Regions from separate parts of the Halomonas profundus genome, predicted to be linked through region 2. Evidence: predicted binding sites of a transcription regulator. Region 2 holds the regulator's gene; the other holds the start of a gene.
The links. Region 2 encodes PhoB, which activates phosphate uptake and scavenging genes when phosphate is short. Its sites were predicted from a motif close to TGTCATANNNNTGTCANA; they were not measured.
Positions count from the first base shown of each region.

Region 1 (5,203 bases), 650 kb from region 2:
AAACGTCGCTACCACGCGTATTTTTGACGATCACACCGAGTCTGAGCAGATGGCAAGCATGGGTTGGGACACCTCTTTCACCCCCACCCAGCTAGAGAGGCTGCTGCGCGATATTGAGAGTCAGGCGCCCAGCGAGCTTTGGGCCTATGCCCAGTTCCTTGAAGAGCAGAACCTGCAGAATGATCAGGCACTGCTGTATTTTTGGCAGAAGATGCTGATGCCGCTCACCATGGGGTCGCTGGTGCTGATTGCCGCCTCCTTTGTATTTGGCCCGCTGCGCACCGTGGCCGCTGGTACTCGGGTGTTTTATGGCGTTGTCACTGGGCTGAGCTTTAAGTACGTTCAGGATCTACTGGCGCCCGCCTCGACGATATTTGGCTTTTCACCCGTCTGGGCCGTACTGGTGCCGACTCTGGCCTGCGCTGGGGTCGGGATCTACTTTCTACGTCGCAATGGTTAATGCCGCAATAGTAGCCATCACAGCCTCGTATCGTCCAGAAACAGCCAGCAACCACGAAGAGAACTATGCAAACACGACGCTTTACTCAGTTGGACAGCGTATGGCCAGCCGGTCTTGGCCGACGACTGGGCGCCATGCTGTATGACGGCTTTTTGGTCACCGCGATTTGGATTGCGGTGACCGTCGTGCATATGCTGTTTTTCCGCTATGTGCTGGGTCAACAGCCCGAAGAGATTGGCACTACGGCCAGCGATGTTTTGAGTTTGCAGCTCTTGCTGGTGTTTTTTGTCACGCTGTTTTTTGTTTTCTCCTGGTCGCGCGGTGGTATGACCTTGGGTATGCAGGCATGGCGATTACGGGTGCAAACGGTAGACGGGTATTCACTGAACTTGAAGCAATGCCTCATCCGCTGCGCGGTGGCGTGGCTCTCGCTGCTGGCGTTTGGTTTGGGCTACTTATGGGTGCTGTTCGATAAACAGCGGCGTAGCTGGCCGGATATTGCTTCCAACACGCAAACGGTGGTTTTGCCGAAAAAATAATTTCAGCTGGTATGGGGCAAAAAGTGCTTTTACGCCAGTACGTTATTTTGCTGCTCTTGCTTATTAAGACGAATGGATAGCAAAAAGCAGTCATTTCTACTTGATAAGATGTATGCGAATCATTTACATTCATCTCATGATTTTTATGAGGTGTCGCCATGTACGTTTGCGTGTGCAAGGGAGTAACCGATCATCAGATTCGCCAGCACGTTAGCGACGGAGCGCGCAGCTGGCGAGAAGTACGCGAGGCAACCGGCTGCGCAACGCAGTGCGGTAAGTGCGCGTGCTACGCTAAATCAATTACCCGCGATGCCGTTCAGGAAGCACGTCAAGAAGCCGATATGGGCCTTGCCTACGCCGTGTGACGCGAATCACTATTGTTAGGGTTATCTTTAGCAAATAACTGATTTGCTTGAACTTTTAATCATCTTATCTATACTCTCAGAAACGCTGGGGGTATAGCTATTTGCGCCTATACTCTTCTCCAAACGTAACTGCTTGATCGTATTGTCTAAACTAGATTAAACATCAGCATTACAGTAGAAAAGGTGACGTCATGAAAGGTGATACGAAAGTTATTGAGCATCTCAATAAGGCGCTCGGCAACGAACTGGTTGCGATCAATCAGTACTTTTTGCATGCCAAGATGTACAAAGACTGGGGCCTAAAAGCACTCGCCAAGTGGGAATACGATGAGTCCATCGAAGAGATGCAGCACGCTGACAAGATCATCGAGCGTATCCTATTCCTGGAAGGTATTCCCAACCTGCAAGACCTGGGCAAGCTGCACATTGGCGAAAACGTCAAAGAAATGCTCGAAAGCGATCTAAAAATTGAGCACGATGGCCGCAACGACTACATCGAAGCCATCACCTATTGTGAAAGCGTTAAAGATTACGTTACCCGCGACATGCTCCGCGATCTGCTCGCCGACGAAGAAGACCATATCGATCACATCGAAACGGAACTTGGTTTGATCGACAAGGTGGGTATTCAGAATTACATGCAACGCCAAATGCAGATGGCAGGCGACGAGTAAAACGCTATCGCGCGTATGTCGCGTATGTATAGAAGTAAGCTAGCAACCAAAACTAGCTAAAAAGCAGCCAGTCAGGGCTAACTGACTGGCTGCTTTCGTTCTAAGGTCTCCTTTAACCTATCGATTTTCCTGCTTCCCTTTTCCCCTATGCGTTCCTTCACTACTTACCCATCTAACATTTTTGCGGCAACTTGGATTTCGCGCTGAGGTGTGCCGATAGCCAACGGCGCTAACTTAGCCAGTGAGTGTCATAAGCCTGACATCGTTATGATGTTGGATGGTTAATCGGACATAGCAAGTTTAATAACTTAATCAGTCGTTTCTTAAGCTTAGGCAAGGGATTAACTCCATCATGATACTCAAACGCAGACCAACCCTGTTGGCGCTGGCTGCTGTGCTGGCCGCCACGCAAGCGGCAGGCGCGGCAGATCAACATTTCAACCGCATCGCCAGTTTCGCGGTTCCCGATAACATGGCCGAGGGCGAGGATCGTACACGCGAGACCGCGCCTGAAGTCATTGCTGCTTCCGGTGATGGCATGACGCTGGTGTATACCGATAGCCCGCTGGGCGTGATTGGGCGCATCGATATCAGCGACCCGGCTAATCCGCAACCGCTGGGTAATATCGTTATGGACGGCGAGCCTACGGCCGTATCGGTGCTCGGCAATATGGCCTATGTCGGAGTGAATACATCGGTTTCCTACAGCGAACCTTCCGGGGAGCTGCGCACGGTCGATTTAGCCAGTGGCGAGATACTCGCCTCCTGCCCGCTGGACGGACAGCCCGATAGTGTAGCTTCCGCTGCGGCCCCCGATGGGCGCTTTGTCGCTGTCGCCATTGAGAACGAACGCGACGAAGAGGCGGGCGATGGACGTGTACCGCAGATGCCCGGCGGTTCCGTGGCACTGGTGAAGATCAATGCGGAAGGGCTGGTTAACTGTGACAGCCTGCTCTACGCCGACGTAACCGGGCTCGCCGAGATCGCCCCCGAGGATCCCGAGCCGGAGTTTGTCGATATCAACACCCTGGGTGAGACCGTCGTGACCGTGCAGGAGAACAACCACCTGGTGGTGCTCGACTACGCCGGTAAGGTGGTGGCGGATTTCAGCGCCGGGACTGTCGACCTGGACGGCATTGACGCCAGCGATGACGGTGCACTGATCTTCAACGAGCAGCAAGCCGAGCGTCTGCGCGAGCCGGATGCGCTGCAGTGGATCGACAACGACCACTTCGCTATTGCCAACGAAGGCGATATGGATGGCGGCGCGCGCGGCTGGACGATCTTCAACAAGCGTGGCGAGGTGGTATACGAGTCAGGTACTTCATTCGAGCGCGCGGTGATTGAAGCGGGTCACTACCCCGATAAGCGTTCGGATGCCAAAGGCAGCGAGCCGGAGGGGATGGAGTTTGCGGTGTTCGAAGGTACGCCCTATGTCTTCCTGCTTTCCGAGCGCGGCTCGCTGGTGGGCGTTTATGACGTTAGCAACCTGGCCGAACCGCAGCTCACCCAGCTACTGCCCTCGGGCCTGTCTCCCGAAGGCGCCGTGGCGATTCCCAGCCGTGGCCTGTTAGCCACCGCCAATGAAGGAGATCTGGGCGAAGACGGCGGCCCCCGCGCCCATGTCATGATTTATCAATACCAGGATGCGCCAGCGGTCTATCCCACCCTGACCTCGGCGGGCGCTGATGAACTGATCGGCTGGGGCGCACTTTCCGGTTTGGTCGCCGCTGATGACATGCTCTACGCGGTCAACGACAGCTTCTACAGCGCCCAGCCGCGCATCTTTACCATCGACCCCTCAGCCTCCCCGGCGCGGATTACGGCAGCACTGGACGTGACCCGCAACGGTGAGCCTGCGCTAGGGCTGGATATGGAAGGCATTACCACCGATGGTGAAGGTGGCTTCTGGGTCGCTTCCGAAGGTAACGACAAAGGCCTTGCCAACACCCTTTATCATGTGGGTTCCGACGGCGAGATTATCCAAGGAATTGCACTGCCCGAGGCGCTCGCTCAACAGGCATTGAAGTGGGGATTAGAAGGCGTCACGCGCATTGATGATCAACTGTGGCTGGCGGTGCAGCGCCCTTGGCAGGATGACCCCGAGGGCATGGTCAAGCTGCTGCGTTTTGATATCGACAGTGGCGAGTGGGCCGCTGTTCATTACCCGCTGGATAACGTGGAACAGGGTTGGATTGGCCTCTCCGAAATCACCGCCCATGGCGATTGGCTTTATTTGATCGAGCGCGACAACCAGATCGGCGCCGAGGCGAAGGTTAAGCAAGTGACCCGCGTTGCCCTGGACGGCCTGGAACCCGCCCCGCTGGGCGGTGAGCTGCCGGTGGTCGAGAAACAGCTAGTGCGCGACCTGATTCCCGACCTGGCCAGCTACAACGGCTTTGTGGTGGACAAGATTGAAGGAATGGCGATCAACGATAATGGCAACGCCTGGCTGGTCAGCGACAACGACGGTGTGGACGATAGTTCCGGCGAGACCTACTTCTGGTCGATACCGCTAGAGTAGTCCCTGCCTGTATTCGTCTATACCGCAGCAGCATGGAAGCGATAAACATGAGGAGTAGGGGAGAAAAGGTAGGATAAAAGAGATAGGAGAAAAAGCGAGGGCACGCATCAAACACGGTTATGTGGCTGATGTGTGCCCTTTTTTGTGGCGTGACTCTTGTGTGGAGAGTGTCTTGTGAAGAGCGTCCTGTGAAGAAAGTGTGGCGGTAACGTTATGGAGCGCCTAACTATTTAGCGGCAATCGCCTCACCGCTGTCCACAAACTGGCTCGGTACCGCCGGCTCATCAACGGCAAAAGTTGCCCGGCTTAGACGACGGACACGCTTCATAAACAGCGCGATGCAAAGGAGCGTACCTAGCGCCGCGACCACATAGCTTAGCTGCAGCGGTAGACCAAAACCGATCGGCGCGTAGGCTAAGTAGGTAAACGTGGCCATGGTCATGAAGGTGGCTGGGATCGAGGTGATCCAGTGAGGCTTACGCGACAGCACCAAGTACATGGTGCCTACCCACAGCGCGATCACGGCGGTGGTCTGGTTCGCCCAGGAGAAGTAGCGCCATAGCAGTGTGAAGTCCATATGGGTTAGCGCGTAAGACACCACAAACAGCGGTAGAGCGACCATGACGCGCTTCATAATCGGC
Region 1 is NZ_CP086344.1:552,655-557,857, forward strand. Features, by position in the region: gene lptG (LPS export ABC transporter permease LptG) at 1-460, shown strand, start outside; gene LMS44_RS02630 (RDD family protein) at 526-999, shown strand; gene LMS44_RS02635 ((2Fe-2S)-binding protein) at 1,158-1,364, shown strand; gene bfr (bacterioferritin) at 1,556-2,038, shown strand; gene LMS44_RS02645 (esterase-like activity of phytase family protein) at 2,391-4,562, shown strand; gene LMS44_RS02650 (carbon starvation CstA family protein) at 4,789-5,203, opposite strand, start outside.
Region 1: LMS44_RS02645 (esterase-like activity of phytase family protein) is a predicted target of PhoB. The motif match lies at 2,285-2,302, and genes of this name have one in related genera.

Region 2 (5,203 bases):
CATTTTCTTCTACAAGCTCATCCTTGTCATACTCAGCATCGTCTGAGTGACTGCTTGATTGCGGATCCATGTCGCTGGCACCATCACCTTCGTCATGGGTTAAATCGTCAGTCATGTCTGTTGTATCACTGCCAGTTGAACTACCGGTACCTTGGGAATCCATCGGTTGCTCGTCAGCGGTAATACCTTGGTTTTCGTCAATCGCCGAATTTTCATCGGTTTGTGCAAAAGCTAATGGGCTTGCCATCAGACCAAAAGATACACCTAAAATGCCAGCTTTCTTGAGAAAATCCTTGGACGTCATATCCTACCTCCGATCGCTGTTTAGTACCGCTTAATGAAGAAAGAAAGGCTTACTGAGAAGCCAGCAATTCCTGCGGTCATCTTCCTTCAATCTGTACTCTGCAGAAGGCATGCCAAAAAACTTAAGCATATAAATAAAAACAACAAAATCAGTCTCTTAATTAAAAATAAGTTATGCCAAAAAGGCATCGACTGAGTCACGACACAACGCTTTAAGCTGTGTAAAAATGGCACATGGGTAAAGCTTTGCCAACCTTGCATGCCAATATTGCACATTGCTACAAATATTATGCAATGGGATGACTTGCTAAATTAAACAAGACGCGAGGGGGGGAAGGTGCAGCGAAACAACGCACCCTTGCCGGGAAGGGACTCAATTTGTAGTTGCGCATCGTGGCGCAACAGCACGTGCTTAACGATCGCCAAGCCTAAACCTGTGCCGCCAGTCGCAGTGCTGCGCCCCTTATCAACACGGTAAAAGCGTTCTGTTAGTCGGGGAATATGAACGGGATCAATCCCTTCACCGTTATCTTCCACATCGATATAGCCGCCACCAGTAGCGCTAGCTTTCCAGCGCAGGGTGATTTGGCTGCCAGCAGGCGTGTAGCGAACCGCATTAAAGGCAAGGTTAGAGACGGCGCTGCGAATCTCCTGTTCACTGCCTAACAGTCGGGCATCGCTCTCAAGGGCGACGGTGATGGTATGACGTTGATGCGATAGGGCCAGCGCATCATCACAAACGCTTTGCAGTAAAGGCTCGAGTGACAGTGGATGATGATCTTGGCCGCCCTGGTCAATTTCCAAACGCGAGAGCAGCAATAAATCGTTAACCAGATTCTGCATCCGCTGGGTCTGTTCCTGCATTTGCTGAATACTACGTCCCAAGCGCGGCGGAAGCTGGTCGGAGATATCACTGTAGGTTTCCAAATAGCCGGAGAGAACGGTCAGCGGCGTACGTAACTCATGGGAAACGTTGGCGACAAAGTCGCGCCGCATCTGCTCAAGACGATGCAAGCGGGTGATATCGCGAGCCATCACTAAGCGTTCGTCGTCACCGTAGAGGGTAATTTGATACTGCAGGATTCGCCGTTCATCAATCGGTGAGGTGAGCGTTAACGGCTCACTGTAGTTACGCGAATTAAAATAGCTGATAAAGCCCGGGTCGCGCAGCAGGTTGGTAATGTGTTGACCACGATCATGGACGGTTTGTAGCCCCAGCATGGCGGTGGCGGCGCTGTTCCACCACTCCAAATCACCGTGGCGATCAAGCATGACCACGCTATCACGCATTGCTTCAGACGACTCTTGAATACGTGCCAAAGTAGCCCGCAGACGGCTTTGGGTGATGCGCTGACTTTTTTGATAGCGGTATAAACGATCGAATAGCTCGCCCCACATCCCGCGAGCGGCAGGCGGTTCATCGTTAGGGTGGAGGGTGAGCCACAAATAGAGTTCGCGTAACTGTCGTAAGTGGTAAAACAAGCATCCCGCAAGCCCTGCTGCAAGCCCCAGCCCAGCCGAGCCCAACAGCCAGCCCAAGCAAGTGCCCAGCGTGGCCAGCCACGCTATTCGCCACAGCTCACGACTCCATAAACGCACATTTACACCCGTGCAGAGAAACGGTAACCGGTACCCCGAACCGTTTGGATCAGGTTTTGATGCACGTCGCCCAGCGCTTTACGCAAGCGGCGGATATGCACATCGACCGTGCGCTCTTCAACGTAAACATTGCCGCCCCACACTTGGTCAAGCAGCTGGCTACGTGTGTAAGCGCGCTCTTGGTGAGTCATAAAAAACTGCAGCAAACGGTACTCGGTGGGGCCCATTTCCAGCGCTTTGCCGTGGGCACTTACCCGGTGGCTCACCGGATCAAGCAGCAGGCCGTTAATCTCAATCGGGTCTTCAACGCCACGTGGCGTCGCACGGCGCAGCACCGCTTTTAGCCGTGCCACCAATTCCCGGGGTGAAAAAGGCTTGGTGATATAGTCATCGGCACCGGCTTCAAGCCCTTGAATTTTATTATCCTCTTCGCCTTTCGCGGTGAGCATAATAATCGGGATTTCAGCGGTGGTTTCTTCACGTTTTAGGCGTCTCGCCAGCTCAATACCGCTAGTGCCGGGCATCATCCAGTCCAGCAGCAGTAAATCGGGTTGGTGGTCGACCACCATGGCATGAGCATCCTGGGCGTTATCCGCTTCGAGCACGCGATAGTCAGCCATTTCCAGCGCTACCGCGATCATCTCGCGAATCGACGCCTCATCATCGACAATCAGAACGGTCTTGGCGGTCATACCAGAGCCTCACGGTGTTCAAAGAAACTAGTTCAAAGAAAAACAGTTCAAAGATAAACAGATCAATGACATGTCAGTGACGATAACACCATGACTTGATGACAATTACATGACAACCGCCGCGATCAGCCAGCCGCAGGCCACCAACTTAGCGCGATACCGGCAAAAATCAGCAGTCCCGACCAGTGATTATTGAGAAACGCCTGGAAGCAGGCATCCCGCTCCTGGTCGCGAATTAAGCGCTGCTGATGCAGAAAAGTCGCTGCCATTGCCGCTAGCCCTAACCAGAAGAAACCACCTAAACCAACCCACCAGCCTACCCAAGCCAGCAACCCCAGGGTGGCTAGCTGGAGTAAGCCGATAATCAAACGATCCGCATTTCCAAACAGCACGGCCGTCGATTTAATGCCAATTTTTAAATCGTCGTCGCGATCGACCATGGCGTACTGGGTATCGTAGGCCACTGTCCAGCACACATTAGCGCAGAATAGCAGCCATGCTTCCAGCGGCACGTGGCCGAGCACGGCGCCAAAAGCCATCGGAATTGCCCAGGAAAAAGCCGCGCCCAGCACCACCTGAGGAAAGTGGGTATAGCGCTTCATAAACGGATAAATAATCGCCAGCAGCACCCCGCCCAGCGAGAGCAGCACCGTAAACCAGTTGGTCAGTAATACCAGAATAAACGCAGCGGCCACCAGGGCGATAAACAGCAGTTGAGCTTCGGTTTCGCTGATACGGCCCGTCGCTAGCGGACGTTGTTTTGTGCGTTTCACATGCCCATCGAAGTGGCGATCCGCATAGTCATTGACCACGCAGCCCGCAGCGCGCATCACATAAACGCCGGCCACAAAAATCAGCAGCACATTTCGCCCTGGTACACCTTCCGCAGCCACCCATAATGCCCACAGCGTCGGCCACATCAAAAGCCATGTGCCTATCGGCCGATTCAAGCGCATCAGCTGTAAAAAATCTGCCACGCGAGCCCATCCCTTCGGCCGCAACAGTGAACGATCCATGCTTACCTCACGAAGAATAAGATGCAGGCGCTAGCCTAGCGCGAAGGCAGGCCAAGATCATCCGCCATCGCCGTCAAAAAATACTCTTGCACTAATAACGACAGACTGCCGTGCTTACAGCCGTGATAAAAAACAGAGCGCCTTCCCCAGGCACAGCCTTCCTGTATGCCGTTGACGCTAGCAAACTGGGGGGAATGCGTCGTTACTTCCAATGGCCCACGCACTAAACCCGGCTGGCGAAATAGCCAACTACCTAGCGAGCGCTCGCCCAGGCACTCTAGCCGTTGGCCCTTTACCTGTGAAAGCGGGGCGACCGAGCGCGCCACCACCCATGGCGTTCCATCTAAGCACAGCGCCACTTCCCGCAGCCAGGCGTAACGCTTGGCACCAATGCCCAGCGCCTGAGCCTCATCCTGGCGCGGCCAACCAACCCCCTGGCGCAACAGTCGTACTCGAAACGGCTTCTCGCCACCTGCGACCATTAAGTGGGCGGTTAACGAGTCGGTGGAGGCAACCCACTGCCACCAGGAAGCACTCATCGCCGGGCGCGCCGCATCAATCGGGCGCCAGCGGGAAAATAGAGGAGTTTGCCGAAAAGCAGCAGCCGTCACCGAGTTCTCCAGGGCAATTAACGGGTTGGCTAGTGTAACATGAGCACTGAAAGGCTTTTGTTTCAGCGACTTTTTTAACGACTCGGTTTAGCGCTTCTTTTTTCGCAACCTTATTTAGCAACTTTTTTGGTGTCTGCATGCCCGCCACCCAAACACAGAAAACCTCTTCGCACTCTGCGCTGGTGATTATTGGCACTGGAATGGCAGGGGTTGGCCTTGCCCGGGCGTTGCGCCGATTGGGCGACCAACGCTCAATAACGCTGGTGAGCGCCGACAGCGGCGATGATTACAGCAAGCCGTTGCTCTCCACCGGCTTCGCCAAGGGCCTGGTGCCCGAACAATTAGCCCAGCGCAGCGCTACTGACCTGGGCGAAGAGCTAAATGCCCAAATGGTTATCCACACCCAGGTAACCGCACTGGATGTGGATAACCAAACAATTCTGCTCGAAGGCGGCATGGTGCTCGGCTACGACACACTGGTACTGGCCACTGGCGCTGCACCACGGGTGCCCTTCAGCATTGAACCCAGCGTAGCCCCACGCTGCTTTACCATTAACGACCTGGATGACTACCGCCGCTTTCACACGGCGCTAGGCCAGGGCCCTGCACGGGTGGCGATTGTTGGCGCGGGGCTGGTCGGCTGTGAATTTGCCAACGACCTCCACGCTGGCGGCCATCGTGTCAGCCTCATTGCCCCAGAAGGAACCCTACTTCCTCGCTTGCTGCCACCGCCCTTAGGGAACGCCCTAGGCGATGCCTTTAGCGAAGCAGGTATCCATCTTCACCTTGCACGTTCGATTGATTCGATAGCGGCCGAAAGCGGCGAAGATATCGTATTACGTCTGGATAACGGCGACGCTGTCAGCGCCGATCTCGTGTTGATGGCAACCGGCCTTGCACCTCGCACAGCACTTGCCGAATCGGCTGGTTTAAACGTATCACCTGGCGGTATAGTCGTTGACCGCCAGTTGCGTACATCGCA
Region 2 is NZ_CP086344.1:5,157,155-5,162,357, forward strand. Features, by position in the region: gene LMS44_RS23505 (hypothetical protein) at 1-304, opposite strand, end outside; gene phoR (phosphate regulon sensor histidine kinase PhoR) at 616-1,902, opposite strand; gene phoB (phosphate regulon transcriptional regulator PhoB) at 1,905-2,594, opposite strand; gene ubiA (4-hydroxybenzoate octaprenyltransferase) at 2,720-3,610, opposite strand; gene LMS44_RS23525 (chorismate--pyruvate lyase family protein) at 3,646-4,221, opposite strand; gene LMS44_RS23530 (NAD(P)/FAD-dependent oxidoreductase) at 4,359-5,203, shown strand, end outside.